3 regions of the Pseudoalteromonas shioyasakiensis genome follow, and region 3 is predicted to be linked to each of the others. Evidence: predicted binding sites of a transcription regulator. Region 3 holds the regulator's gene; each other region holds the start of a gene.
What was found. Region 3 encodes sigma-54, which starts transcription at its own class of promoters, with help from an activator protein. Its sites were predicted from a motif close to GTTGGCACGNNNNTNGNNT; they were not measured.
Positions count from the first base shown of each region.

Region 1: a site for sigma-54 is predicted at 1,335-1,353, ahead of KQP93_RS04715 (DUF1328 domain-containing protein). Genes of this name have one in related genera too.
Region 2: a site for sigma-54 is predicted at 1,010-1,028, ahead of dps (DNA starvation/stationary phase protection protein Dps). Genes of this name have one in related genera too.

Region 1 is NZ_CP077770.1:999,083-1,001,354, forward strand. Features, by position in the region: gene KQP93_RS04705 (hypothetical protein) at 1-554, shown strand, start outside; gene KQP93_RS04710 (hypothetical protein) at 873-1,064, opposite strand; gene KQP93_RS04715 (DUF1328 domain-containing protein) at 1,115-1,288, opposite strand; gene KQP93_RS04720 (OadG family protein) at 1,823-2,071, shown strand; gene oadA (sodium-extruding oxaloacetate decarboxylase subunit alpha) at 2,087-2,272, shown strand, end outside.
Region 2 is NZ_CP077770.1:1,099,820-1,102,091, forward strand. Features, by position in the region: gene corA (magnesium/cobalt transporter CorA) at 1-201, shown strand, start outside; gene dps (DNA starvation/stationary phase protection protein Dps) at 423-941, opposite strand; gene KQP93_RS05165 (CBS domain-containing protein) at 1,169-1,588, opposite strand; gene KQP93_RS05170 (substrate-binding domain-containing protein) at 1,668-2,272, opposite strand, start outside.
Region 3 is NZ_CP077770.1:483,127-485,398, forward strand. Features, by position in the region: gene ptsN (PTS IIA-like nitrogen regulatory protein PtsN) at 1-139, opposite strand, end outside; gene hpf (ribosome hibernation promoting factor) at 143-430, opposite strand; gene KQP93_RS02320 (RNA polymerase factor sigma-54) at 458-1,954, opposite strand; gene lptB (LPS export ABC transporter ATP-binding protein) at 2,070-2,272, opposite strand, start outside.

The DNA.
Region 1 (2,272 bases), 520 kb from region 3:
CAAAAAAAGCACAGCAACTTCAGGGTTATGCAACTCAAGCTGAAATGCTAGAAAATGCCCGCTGGCAGTTTGATGGCATTGAGTTTCGTACTTTGCATATACCGGGCACTTTTAATGGTCGCTCACAAATTTTAAAAAGTGATAAAAACGCGGCACTAGATGCCGCCGACCAGCGTGATAAGTACAACTTAATTTGGTTAAAACAAGCGCTTGTCCACCAGGATGCTAAGGCCTATGTGTTTGGCTTTCAGGCTGATATTTACCACCCGACCAGTAAACCCGCTTGCAGTGAGTCACAGCGTTCTAATTGTGATGCATTTAAAATCTACCGAGATGCCATCAGCGACTTTGCAAAGCACACCAATAAGCCAGTGCTCGTGATGCATGGCGATACCGGCCCATATTGTCAGCAGCAGTTAGCAAGTAACTTAACGCGCTTAAATGTCCCTGGCGACTTTGCTGTAAGCGATGTAGCAAAAGTAAGTTTTATCGACGGCCAGTGGCATATAGCAAGTGTAACGACAAACAAGCCTCTCACTACGGTTTGTAAATGAAAACGTACTCTTAGCCATCAGCTCGTAGGTTAGGTAGAACGGAGTGAAACCCAACAAGTTAGCGAGTTTCTAAGGGAAAGAGTAAAGTTGCGAGTTTATAGGAAAATGAGCCATCAGCTTTCAGCCGTCAGCTATCAGATTAAAAAAAAGAGCCGGTAGGTTGGTTAGAGCGGAGCGAAACCCAACAAGTTAGCGAGTTTCTAGGGGAAAGAGTAAAGTTAGCAAGCTTCTTGGCACGAGTTGCAGGCAGCATAGAGTTGCTAACTCACATACACAAAAAAGCGGCACTTGGCCGCTTTTCTAAAGTAAGGTGTGTTATTAGCAGTTAGTTTCTTCTGCATTAACACCTTCTTTTACTTCTTCACATGCATCTTCAACTGCATTTTGTGTATCAGTAATTGCTTCATCAATACGCTCACCTGCGTCTTCAGCAGAGTTGTCTTCACAACCCATGATGAATAAACCTGAAAATAGGGCGATAGTAGCGGCTTTTAAAGTTGAATTTTTCATAATGAAATTCCTTGTAAATAAAAATAAAGTAAGTGGTTATCTGCTTTTAACTACTTAGGGACACTGCCTCTAAGTGCTCCTGATACCAGCGAAATAACTAGTAATACTAAAAATATAAAAAAGATAATCTTAGCGATGCCTGCAGCGGCTCCTGCGATACCGCCAAAACCTAACACTGCTGCGATTAACGCGATAACTAAAAAAGTAATTGTCCAGCGTAACATAGTGGTCTCCTTGGCTATTTAAATTTTCTTAAGTTCGATATAACTAAAGCGAGTTCTGTGCCAGAAGTTTTATTTTATATATTTCAATGGGTTGTGGTTTTTTGCTGTTCTTTAGAGGGTTCATCATTTGGTAACTTTTACGAGTAAGCATGTAACTTATTCATAGTGATATTTTTTCATATTGAGCTGAATGAGGAAAAAGAGAAATGCCTCGCTTATTGGTAAGACCAATTTAACTTTGTTTTGAGGGGGTGGCTCTAACACCTTGTTGTGCGTGGTTTTTAAGGATTTTACTACGGTTGGTTAATAGTTAAACATATAACGTCTGGCTATATTGACTATTTATATCATCTATAACGGGGCTTTAAATGCGCTAATAGTAGGGTGTTAATTATATGTGCGGCATGTTATTTTAAATTTAATTGGTTTTACCAATTTACAATGGTGCTATACAAATGAATTTTGTTTGTTATTATTGGTGCATAATTATTTAACAAAAATAACTTTTTATTTTAAGTAAGCGAGGGGAGTCGTATGGATATAGGTGGATTACTCACCACTGCGGCCAGTTTGATGGTGACAGGCATGGTAGGCGTGTTTGTTTTTCTGACTATTTTGATTTCAGCAGTCACTTTAATGTCAAAGATAGTGGGTCGGTTTGATGATCCTGCAACTGCAGAACCTACGCGTACAGCAAAAATTCAACCTCAACAGGGTGTGCCACAGGCACATATTGCAGCAATCAGCGCTGCAATTGCTCAATTTCGAAATAAACAAAAATAACGGGGCAGCTTAAACATGGCTAAATTAAAACTAACCGAATTAGTATTGCGTGACGCACACCAGTCTCTTTTGGCAACGCGTATGCGCTTAGACGACATGCTACCCATGGCAGAAAAACTCGATAATGCGGGTTATTGGTCAATTGAATCATGGGGTGGTGCGACGTTTGACTCGTGTATCCGTTATTTAGGTGAAGATCCT
Region 2 (2,272 bases), 620 kb from region 3:
GAACAAAACCAAATTATCAAAACCTTCTCTATTGCCTCAGTGGTGTTTTTACCGCCGACCGTTGTCGCCAGTATCTATGGGATGAATTTTAACAGCATGCCTGAACTGCAATGGGCATGGGGTTACCCGTTTGCAATTGGCATTATGTTGCTGTCTGGCTTTGCACCTTACTTGTTCTTTAAACATAAAGGCTGGTTGTAACAAAGCATAAAAAAGCCCAGCAAATGCTGGGCAAGGGGTCTTCGGATAGACCTAGGGATTGTACCAATCCGCAATAATACTTAATCATTTTGAGGGATTAAACCTGTCGCTATCTGCGTTAAAAATTTCTGATTTAGATCAACTAAAAAACGAAATTCTTGCCTTGTTAGCAACGAGGTTTTATTGCCTCAAAATAGACCACTTAATTAAGCGAATTGGTATTAACCTTTCAATTCGCCGGTAGACGATTCGATATGTGCACGAACAAACCATTGGAATTGTTCTAAGTCAGCCAGTTGGCCGGTGATCATATCTTCAGATACTGGGTCTAGCTCACCAAGCTTTTCGATAGCTGCACGGTGGTCTTTATTAACACCGTTATACACTTTATCAAGCGCTGTTAGGTGGTCAGTAACTAAGCCTTTACCAATTGAATAATCTTGCCAAGTACGGCGTTCTACAATTGATTGTGGTGTGCCAACAGGTACGCCGCCCATGGTTGCAATACGCTCTGCAATCGTGTCAGTCATCTCTTGCACTGCGCTTACTTGTGGGTCTAACATTTCGTGTACACCAATAAAATTAGGGCCAACAACATTCCAATGAATGTGTTTTAAAGTGAGGTGTAAATCGATTAAAGCGACCATGCGCTGGTCTAGAATTGCAATCGTGTCAGCTGCAGCTTGGTCTTTAACACCTGGTGCTGTAAATTCTGCGATTTTTGATGATGAATTACTCATTACTCCTCCGAGATTATCTATAAATTTCCTTTCGCTTTTAAATTAAAAAGCGTGTGTAGTTATTTAGAAAGCAAGCGTTGTGCCTAAAATGAATATAAAGTTAAACTGTTGAATTTTAAGGCTTTATTTTATTTTATTTTGAGGCGGGGTGGTTGTGGTGAGGTATGACTATGAAAACTCTGCACACCTTCTGTAAAAAATTCAGTGTGCAGATACAAATTTACGACTTAAGAGAGTAATGCCGCTGCTAAACGAACAAAGTCAGATGAAGTGAGAATTCCCACTAGGTTGTTATCTTTATCAACCACAGGCATGCAGCCATGACGATTTTCAACAAAAAACTTAGCAACTTCGTGTAGCGGTTGCTCTGGCGAGATACTGGTAAAATCGGTAGCCATAATATCAACCACTTTAGTTTGCTTTTCTTTGCGTTCAAGGGCGCTGGCGCTGTAATTAGCCATGATATTCATTACCTGAGCAATCATGATTTTTTGCGTTAACATGCCAACTAAGCCACCATGCTCATTGATCACTGGAATATGACGGACATTCTTCTCTTTCATTAGATTATGAGCGTCATGCAGGCTATTTTGCGCGCTAATGGCGAATGGGTCTGGCGTCATCAAATCACTAACTAGGTGTGTCATGGCTAAATCCTTACAATTAATCAAGTTGTGGTAAGTCTAGCGCGTATCGAGTGAATTGCACTTTAGTGAGATCAAAGTTTTAGTGATTAACGGTGCAAGTACCTGCATTACTTTGCTGACAATAGTGAAAGTCTAAATAATAGTGAGACTTAGCTGGTCGTTCACCTTTAGTGAGGTATTGATACATCAATTCAGCAGACAGGCGTCCCATTTCAAATGGGTTTTGACCAATATTGGCCGATGATAATCCTTGCTGTAATACTTCTAATTGCATTTGCTCAGTATCGGCAGAAACGATCACCACCTCTTGATTAGCAATACGTTGCTTATGTTTAGCAATCACGTTTGCATAATTAGAGTTAAATTGGGCAAAGCCCGCTACCGCTAAAAATAGTGGTGGATTTTCAAGGTTAAGTAGTTTGTCGAGTTGACCGAGTGATACCTCTCGCTTGCCTAAGCTATATAAAGGGCATCGATCAAACTCACTCCAGCCATTTTCACCACTTAAACGTTTATCTTTTTGCCCTGACAACGCATAGCGAACACCCTCAATACGCTTGTTTAAATTAGGTGTTGTTGAGTGTCCTGATTGAATACAAACTTGATTATTTTCTTTGTTGGTGAATTTTTTTAATTCGTTCCCTAAGGCCACCCCATAGTCAAAATTATTGGTACCCACATAGG
Region 3 (2,272 bases):
CATCTAGGATATCTTGTTGCGATAAATGAGGAAGCTGCTGGTGAGCCAGTTCGCTGATATATTCAAGAATTCTTTTTTTGCTATTAAAAAGGACCGCAGCTTTGCTGCAGTCCTGGTTAGTAAGTGAACTTAGTTTCATAATTTAATGTCGAGCTAATTTCTCTTTGTGTTTAATGACTTGGCGATCGAGTTTATCGATCAGTGAGTCAATGGCTGCGTACATATCTTGATGTTCTGTAGAAGCGAATAACTCGCCTCCGTTTACATGTAAAGTTGCTTCTGCTTTTTGGCTTAATTTTTCTACATCTAGAATGACATGAACATTATTAATATGGTCAAAATGCCTTTCTAGTTTCGCAAACTTGGTGTTTACATAGTCTCTTAATGAATCTGTGATTTCTACATGACGACCAGTTAAATTTAGTTGCATAAGCATTTTTCCTTCTATGTAAAACGTCTAAATCAGACTCTTACGCTGATTAGACGGAGGTATTGCTAGAGACTCACGATATTTTGCAATTGTACGTCTAGCTACTTTAATTCCTTGCTCAGCCAATATATCTGCAATTTTGCTATCACTCAATGGTTTAGCTGAGTTTTCTGCAGCGACTAACTTCTTGATTAAAGCGCGTATTGCTGTAGAAGAACACTCACCACCATTTTCGGTGCTGACATGGCTTGAGAAGAAATATTTCAACTCAAAAATACCCCGTGGGGTATGCATATATTTTTGCGTTGTTACCCGTGAAATCGTCGATTCATGCATTTCGACCATTTCAGCAACATCATTTAGCACCATCGGCTTCATTGCCTCAGGGCCATGCTCAAAGAAAGCTTGTTGTTGTTGAACGATACAGTTGGTCACTTTTAATAGCGTATCGTTACGGCTTTCTAAGCTTTTAATAAACCACTTAGCTTCTTGTAAGTGAGAGCGAATAAATTGGCTGTCGCTACTTGATTTAACAGAGCGAGACATCGCCGCATATTGGCTGTTCACTCTAATCTTTGGCATACAGTCTGGGTTTAACTCGACTACCCAGCGACCTTTTACTTTTTTTACTGATACATCAGGTATGACGTACTCAGACTCTTCGCGCACTATGCTATCCGCAGGCTTAGGATTTAAGCTGTGGATGAGCGTCATCACTTCTTTAAGCTCGTTTTCTTTAAGCTTAGTCTTTTTCATCAAAGTTCGATAGTCGCGACTCGCTAATAATTCGATATGCTCAGATAAAACCATTTTAGTTTCAGCTAAATATGGCGTATTAGCATCGAATTGACGTAACTGAATGCACAGACATTCTTGTAAACTGCGTGCGCCAATACCAACAGGATCAAATAACTGAATTCTTTTTAAGACCGCTTCGACTTCATCAAGTTCGATTTCTTCTTCATCGCTATTTTGATTAAAGCTTTCGACGATATCTTCACAGCTTACCGTTAAAATACCTGATTCATCGATAGCTTCTACAATTGCCACAGCAATCGCTTCATCAGTAGGGCTAAATGGCGTGAGCTGTAATTGCCACATTAGGTATTCGTGAAGGGTTTCGGTTGATGCACCCTGATAGATTGATTCATCTTCAGGCATTGGCCCTGACGATGTTGAAGGGGCGGCACTCATGTACTCATCCCAGGTAACATCCATAGCTAAGTCATCGCTTACGGTGTCTTTATTGAGAGCATCACTACTTTCTTGCTCGTATTCGCTAGGAGCTTCTTCGGCAGACGCGCTGACTTGCACATCGTCAGATTCAGCTTTTTGCTCATTCTTGCCGGTGCTTTCTTCGTTGTAATCCGCTTCTTCCACTTCAAGTAGAGGATTACTATCAAGCGCTTCTTGAATTTCTTGCTGGAGATCCAATGTACTGAGCTGCAACAAACGAATAGCTTGTTGCAGTTGTGGAGTCATTGTAAGTTGCTGGCCCATGCGCAGCTGTAATGATTGCCTCATGTATCCCTAACAATCCTTTTTAAGTTATCGATAACTGTGCAAACACAGTTAAGTCATTATCGATTTATTGTCATTGTTATAAGTCTAGCAGATGCTCTAGTCGCTGGCGTAATGGTTACAGCCTGAATTGCTCGCCTAGATATACATCGCGTACAGTTTGGTCTGCTAATACGTGCTCAGGTGTGCCTGATGCAATTAGCTCCCCATGAGAAACAATGTAGGCTTTTTCACAAACATCAAGGGTTTCTCGAACATTATGGTCAGTAATTAGTACACCAATACCACGATTTTTTAGGTGCTCAATTATTTTCTTTATAT